2 regions of the Kluyvera georgiana genome follow, and region 2 is predicted to be linked to the other one. Evidence: predicted binding sites of a transcription regulator. Region 2 holds the regulator's gene; the other holds the start of a gene.
What was found. Region 2 encodes sigma-54, which starts transcription at its own class of promoters, with help from an activator protein. Its sites were predicted from a motif close to GTTGGCACANNTTTCGCTNT; they were not measured.
Positions count from the first base shown of each region.

Region 1: hydN (electron transport protein HydN) is a predicted target of sigma-54. The motif match lies at 2,021-2,040, and genes of this name have one in related genera.

Region 1 covers NZ_CP158865.1:1,062,508-1,065,928, reverse strand. Annotated here, with positions in the region: gene fdhF (formate dehydrogenase subunit alpha) at 1-1,403, opposite strand, end outside; gene hydN (electron transport protein HydN) at 1,440-1,985, opposite strand; gene ABTW00_RS05085 (LacI family DNA-binding transcriptional regulator) at 2,130-3,143, opposite strand; gene ascF (PTS cellobiose/arbutin/salicin transporter subunit IIBC) at 3,406-3,421, shown strand, end outside.
Region 2 covers NZ_CP158865.1:546,592-550,012, forward strand. Annotated here, with positions in the region: gene rapZ (RNase adapter RapZ) at 1-204, opposite strand, end outside; gene ptsN (PTS IIA-like nitrogen regulatory protein PtsN) at 238-726, opposite strand; gene hpf (ribosome hibernation promoting factor) at 782-1,069, opposite strand; gene rpoN (RNA polymerase factor sigma-54) at 1,092-2,525, opposite strand; gene lptB (LPS export ABC transporter ATP-binding protein) at 2,571-3,296, opposite strand; gene lptA (lipopolysaccharide ABC transporter substrate-binding protein LptA) at 3,303-3,421, opposite strand, start outside.

The DNA of each region.
Region 1 (3,421 bases), 520 kb from region 2:
TCGAAGCGCTGGAAGCCGCGGTCAGCGCAGGTAAAGACGCCGCCATGCTCGCCCCAGGAAGTGGCGGGCAGCAGTACGTCAGCCTGTTCGGCGGTTTTGGTCATGAAAATATCCTGCACCACCACGAAATCGAGCGCTTCGAAGCCTTTGCGCACCAGCCCTAAATCCGCCTCGGTTTGCAGCGGATCTTCACCCATGATGTAGTAGGCTTTAACCTTGCCTTCTATTGCCAGATGCGGCACTTCGGTAATGCGCACGCCGACTTTGTCGTCCATCAGGCTGGCATCAATCCCCCAGGCATTGGCGAATTTTTCACGCACCTGCGGGTCCGTCACGTCCTGATAGCCAGGGAACTGATTTGGCAGCACGCCCATGTCACACGCGCCCTGCACGTTGTTCTGCCCACGCACCGGGCCAACGCCGACGGCTTCACGCCCGAGGTTACCGGTCAGCAGCGCCAGGCTTGCCAGCCCTTTCACTACGTCAACCGCCTGGCCGAACTGGGTGACGCCCATGCCCCACATGATGGTCGCCGACGGCGCCGCCGCATAAGTGCGCATCGCCTGACGAACCTGTGCGGCGGGAATACCGGTCAGTTCTTCCACCGCTTCGGGCGCGTAGTCTTTAACGACTTCACGCATCTCGTCCAGCCCGGTGGCGTAGCGCGCAACATACTCTTTGTCGTACAGCTCTTCTTCCAGCAGCACATGGGCAAAGGCATTCACCAGCGCCATATTGCTACCGTTACGCATTTGTAGATGCTGATCGGCGATGCGCGCGGTTTCAATTTTGCGCGGGTCGCAGACGATAATTTTCGCCCCTTTATCTTTGGCCTTAATCACGCGACGCGCCACGATGGGGTGCGAATCCGCGCAGTTGTAGCCAAAGACCAGCAGGCAACGGGAATTTTCAATATCGCCGATGCTGTTGCTCATCGCGCCGTTACCCAGCACTTCCTGCAACCCGGCAACCGATGGGCCGTGGCACACGCGGGCGCAGCAATCGACGTTATTGGTGTGCAGCACGCCGCGGGCGAATTTCTGCATCACATAGTTGGTTTCATTACCGGTACCGCGCGATGACCCGGTGGTCATAATGGCGCGCGGTCCGTATTTGGCTTTGATCTCACTCAGCCGTTTCGCGGTGTAGCGAATGGCTTCATCCCAGCTCACGGGGGTGAATTTGCCCCCTTTTTCATAGCGGATCATCGGCTGCGTCAGACGCGGCGTCAGCAGTTGGGTATCGTTCAGAAAATCCCAACCGTAGTAGCCTTTCAGGCACAGCTCATTCTGGTTGGTTTGCCCATCAGCCGCCTCGGCGCGAATAATTTTACCGTGGTCGACGACCAGCTTCAGTTTGCAACCAGCACCGCAATAAGGGCATACACTCGTGATTTTTTTCATCAGTAACAGACCTGTTAAAAGAGAAATAAAGGATGATTAAAGAGAGATAGACGCGGCGCTTTCCAGCGCGGCGCGACGGCGTTTTTCCGCGCTAAGCTGTTCCAGCTTGTTGCGGTCAACGCAGAACAACGCGTGGGTCGGGCACGCTTCCATACAGGCCGGGCCTTCTTCACGGTGGAAGCAAAGGTCGCACTTGTTGGCTTCCGCTTTTTCCGCACGCACCTTCAGACCTGCGCCGCTGTCGCGCACAACCGGACGCACCACCACTTCCATCGCGCCATAGGGGCAGGCCACCACACAGGTTTTGCAGCCAATGCAGCGCTCCTGCATAACGTGGATAAACCCTTTGTCGCGGACAATCGCGCCGTTCGGGCAGACGTTGGCGCACGGCGCGTCTTCGCACTGGCGGCAGGCGGTGGCGGTAGAAACATCTACGCCCTTAATAACGTGAATACGCGGCAGGAACGACTGTGGCGTCAGCGCGGCGCAGTCCTGATCCTGCTGGTGAGAAACCACGCAGGCGACTTCGCACGTACGGCAGCCAATACATTTACTCGCATCAGCGATGATGAAACGGTTCATCAACTTCTCCAGCTATGACAGTGATTGCGCGGGAGAATGCATTATTCGAGCCAACTTTTATTTTATTGATTCATAAGGGGATTTGACAGAGTGTCTGCCGGAACAGGCTGTCATCGTCACTAATGACGATGACAGCTGACGACATTAACGGTGCGGGCCGGCGACGATGGACTCGCGCTCAATCAATTCGCCGGGAAAGGTTTGTTGATATTTAAAATCACCGCCGTCGAGCATAAAAATAAGACGGTGAATCGTCTCTTTAATCATTTCCGTCACCGGAATACGCACGCTCGAGAGGGACGGAATCATATACGGCGCTAACGCAATATCGTCAAAGCCAATCACCGACACCTGCTGCGGCACCGCTATTCCGTGAGCATGAAGCCGCTTGATTGCGCCCACCGCCATATCATCGTTACTGGCCACCAGCGCGCTGAATGTCACCTGCCTTTCTCGCAGAATATCGACACCTGCCGCGCCGGTGGCGGGCGTCCATTTTCCTTCTACAATCAGCTCATTACGTAGCGTAATGCCATGTTTCGCCAGCGCATCCTTATAGCCGGAAAGACGCTCAACGCCGGTCGGCGAATCCAGCGAGCCGGTAATAAAAGCAATATCACGATGGCCCAGCGTAATTAATTTTTCCACCGCCTGCTGGCTGGAAGATTTTTGATCGCAATAAACGCAGTGGCTGCTATTTCGGCGCAGGCGACGGTTAATGACCATCACCGGCTGTTGCTGCTGCTGAATAATATCGTCAATTTCGTCGACGCTTAAAAAACGTGGATAAATAATAATGCCATCGCAGCGCAAATCGAGCAGATACTGAATCGCCTCACGCTCCTCTTCGGCGCTGTGCTTGCCGTCGGCGAGTACCAGACGACGCCCCTGATCTTCCGTCATACTCGCCGCGTGATACAGCAGTTCGCTAAAGTACACGCCATGATAAAGGGTGTTTGTCACCACCAGCCCCAGCGTTTGCGTCTTTTTGGTGGCCAGATTACGCGCCAGAAGGTTTGGCCGGTAGCCGCTCTCTTCGATAGCCAAAAACACCCGGTCTTTGGTCTCCTGACTGACATAACCGTTGCCCGATAGCACCCGGGACACGGTGGCTTTCGATACGCCCGCCCGTCGTGCCACCTCTAGCATCGTCGTCATATTCATACCTTTGAAAAATTATCTGCCCGCAGTGTACTGCACCGCCTGGCGATTTTCAGCAATGGCGAAACGGGTGAATCTTTCATCAGGGCTATTTCCTGTGATCGGTTTCACGAATCAATCAAAAACAAAATCTAGATCTTGTAGCAACAAAATAAACACTTGATGATTATGTGGAACCGGTTTCCTATACAGCGTTTCATCTTTTGAAGCATTCAGGCGATGAACCATAAGTACCCTACTGATAAAACAGGATTTTCCGATGGCTAAAAATTATG
Region 2 (3,421 bases):
TTCGAAGATTTCCGGAGTTTCAGGCATGTTACGTACGTCGATGCTCACGGCAGCCGAGATTTCGCGGTCGGCCAGCGTCTTTGCCAGCTCCGGCAGCAGTACCACCGGCAGGTTATCAACGCAGTAGAAGCCCATATCTTCCAGCGCCCTCAGGGCCACTGATTTTCCCGAGCCAGAGCGGCCGCTGACGATCATCAGTACCATGTACCGTTTCTCCTCAGTACGATGTGATGTCCATTACGCATCATCGTGGGTTTCCGTATCGGTGATGATTTGATACAGCTCTTCGTCGCTCTGCGCGGCGCGCAGGCGGCGGCAAATCGTTTTATCTGCCAGACGTTTCGCCACCAGGGAAAGCGTATGCAGATGGGTTTTGGTCTGGTCGGCTGGAACCAGAAGCGCAAAGAGTAAATCGACCGGCTGGTTGTCGATGGCGTCGAAGGCGATCGGCGTTTCCAGTTGCACGAACACCCCTACCGCACGCAGCGTATCTTCTTCGAGCTTGCCGTGAGGAATGGCGATGCCGTTGCCGATGCCGGTACTGCCCATTTTTTCACGGGTCAGAATGGCTTCGAACACCACCTGCGGCGGCAGGCTAAGCTGTTTCGCCGCCAGCTCGCTGATGATTTCCAGCGCACGTTTTTTACTCTGACAGTGCACAGCACTGCGGGTACATTCCTGGTTAAGGACATTGCTCAGTTGTAGAGCCGAATCGTTATTTGTCATAATTTCACCTAAGCATCGCCCGATATGCGGGCATATCGGGCGATCGCTCGGACAATCAATGTTGTTTTAGTTTATCTTTGTGCTTGGTTAACTGTCTCGCCAGTTTATCGATCAAACCGTCGATGGCGGCATACATATCCTGCCCTTCCGCGCTGGCATGAAGTTCACCGCCGTTCACGTGCAATGTCGCATCCGAGATGTGCGTCAGTTTCTCCACCTTTAACACAATATGGACCTGATTGATCCTCTCGAAATACTGCTCCAGCTTGCTGAACTTCGCATTAACGAATTCGCGCATCGGCTCGGTGATCTCGACGTTGTGTCCAGTGATGTTGAGCTGCATAGTGTCTTCCTTATCAGTTGTGTCAGACCAGCTGTTTACGCTGGTTAGACGGCGGAATGGATAAAGACTCTCGGTACTTTGCAACGGTACGCCTTGCCACCATGATACCCTGTTCAGAGAGCATGGTGGTCAGTTTACTGTCGCTCAGTGGTTTCGCGGGATTCTCCGCGGCAATCAATTTCTTAACCAGCGCCCGAATGGCCGTGGACGAGGCTTCGCCGCCGCCCTCGGTGCTGACGTGGCTGGAGAAGAAATATTTAAGCTCGAAAATGCCCCGTGGGCTATGCAAATACTTCTGCGTGGTAACACGCGAAATCGTGGACTCGTGCATCTCGACGGTTTGGGCGATGTCGGCCAGCACCATCGGTTTCATGTACTCTTCGCCAAGGTCGAAAAAGGCCTGCTGTTGCTCGACGATGCAGCGGCTGACGCGCAGCAGCGTATCGTTGCGGCTTTCAAGGCTCTTGATCAGCCATTTGGCTTCCTGCAGGTTGCTACGAATAAACTGGCTGTCGGCGTCGTTGCGGGCGTTATTACACATCCCCGCGTAGTGCTGGTTTATCTGTAGGCGCGGAATACTGTCGGCGTTCAGCTCTACCACCCAGCGATCGTTGACCTTGCGCACCAGTACGTCCGGAATCACATACTCCGGTTCGCCGGTCTGGATCGATTGGCCCGGGCGTGGATCCAGTGACTGGATCAGATCGACAGCTTCTTTCAGTACATCTTCTTTCAGACGGGTGACCCGCATCAGCGAGCGGAAATCGTGGTTAGCGAGCAGATCGAGATGATCGCTGATAATCAGTCGCGCTTCATCGAGGCGCGGCGTGTCTGGTGAAAATTGTGACAGCTGGATCAGCAGGCAATCGCGGAGATCTTTGGCGGCCACGCCGACCGGATCGAAACGCTGGATGCGCTTAAGTACCGCCTCCACTTCGTCCAGGCCAATCTCGTCGTCGCCGATGCTTTCGCGGATATCTTCGACGGTGACGGTGAGGTAGCCGGTGTCATCCACCGCGTCGACGATCGACGTGGCGATCGCCCGGTCGGTATCGGTAAACGGCGTTAACTCTACCTGCCACATCAGGTAATCCTGAAGTGACTGAGTGGTTTCACCCTGATAAACCGGTAGTTCGTCGTCTTGATAGTCAGCGCCAGTACCGGAAGGTGTACCGGCGGTGTAGATTTCGTCCCAGCTGGCGTCAAGCGGCAGCTCTTCGGGCATGTCCGGTTTTTCCAGCGCATCGACGCTGTCCAGCGTTTCGCTATCGACGGTTTCCTGAGTCTCTACTTCATCGTGAAGATCGGTTTGCTCGAGCAGGGGATTGCTCTCCAGCGCCTGCTGGAGTTCCTGCTGAAGTTCCAGCGTAGACAATTGCAACAGACGAATGGCCTGCTGCAACTGGGGCGTCATGGCAAGCTGTTGGCTGAGCCTTAATTGCAAACCTTGCTTCATGTTCAGAACGAATATCTCCCGCTAACGTCGATAACCACTACCCTATCAGAGTCTGAAGTCTTCCCCAAGATACACGCGTTTAACATGTTCGTCTTCCAGGATCTCCTGAGGTGTTCCGTGGGCAATCAGATGCCCCTGGCTGACGATGTAAGCGCGTTCGCACACCGCCAGCGTTTCACGGACGTTGTGGTCGGTAATCAGTACGCCAAGGCCGCTGTCGCGCAGATGTTCGATGATGCGTTTGATGTCGATAACGGAGATGGGGTCTACACCGGCAAACGGTTCATCCAGCAGGATAAACTTCGGGTTTGCCGCTAACGCGCGGGCAATCTCGACGCGGCGACGTTCACCGCCGGAAAGCGCCTGGCCCAGGCTGTCGCGCAGATGCTCGATGTGGAACTCTTCCATCAGCTCTTTGGCACGGTCTTCGCGCTGTTCATTGCTGAGGTCATCGCGGATCTGCAGTACCGCCATCAGATTATCGTAAACGCTCAGACGACGGAAAATCGACGCTTCCTGCGGCAAATAGCCGATGCCGCGGCGTGCACGGGCGTGCAGCGGCAGCAGGCTGATGTCTTCATCATCAATGATGATGTTGCCCGCATCGCGCGGTACGATACCGACGACCATGTAGAAGGTGGTCGTTTTACCCGCGCCGTTCGGCCCAAGCAGGCCCACAATCTCACCGGAGTTGACGGTCAGACTGACATCTTCCACGACGCGTCTGCCTTTATAGGCCTTCGCCAGATTTTTTGCAGTTAATGTCGCCATAACGGATTAGTTACTCTTCTTCTGTGCCGGAGCCTGGTCTTTGGATTTGTCCTGTAGCTGAGACGGAACCAGAACGGTAGTGACGCGTTTGCCTTTGTCGCTAAACGCCTGCATTTTCTGCTCTT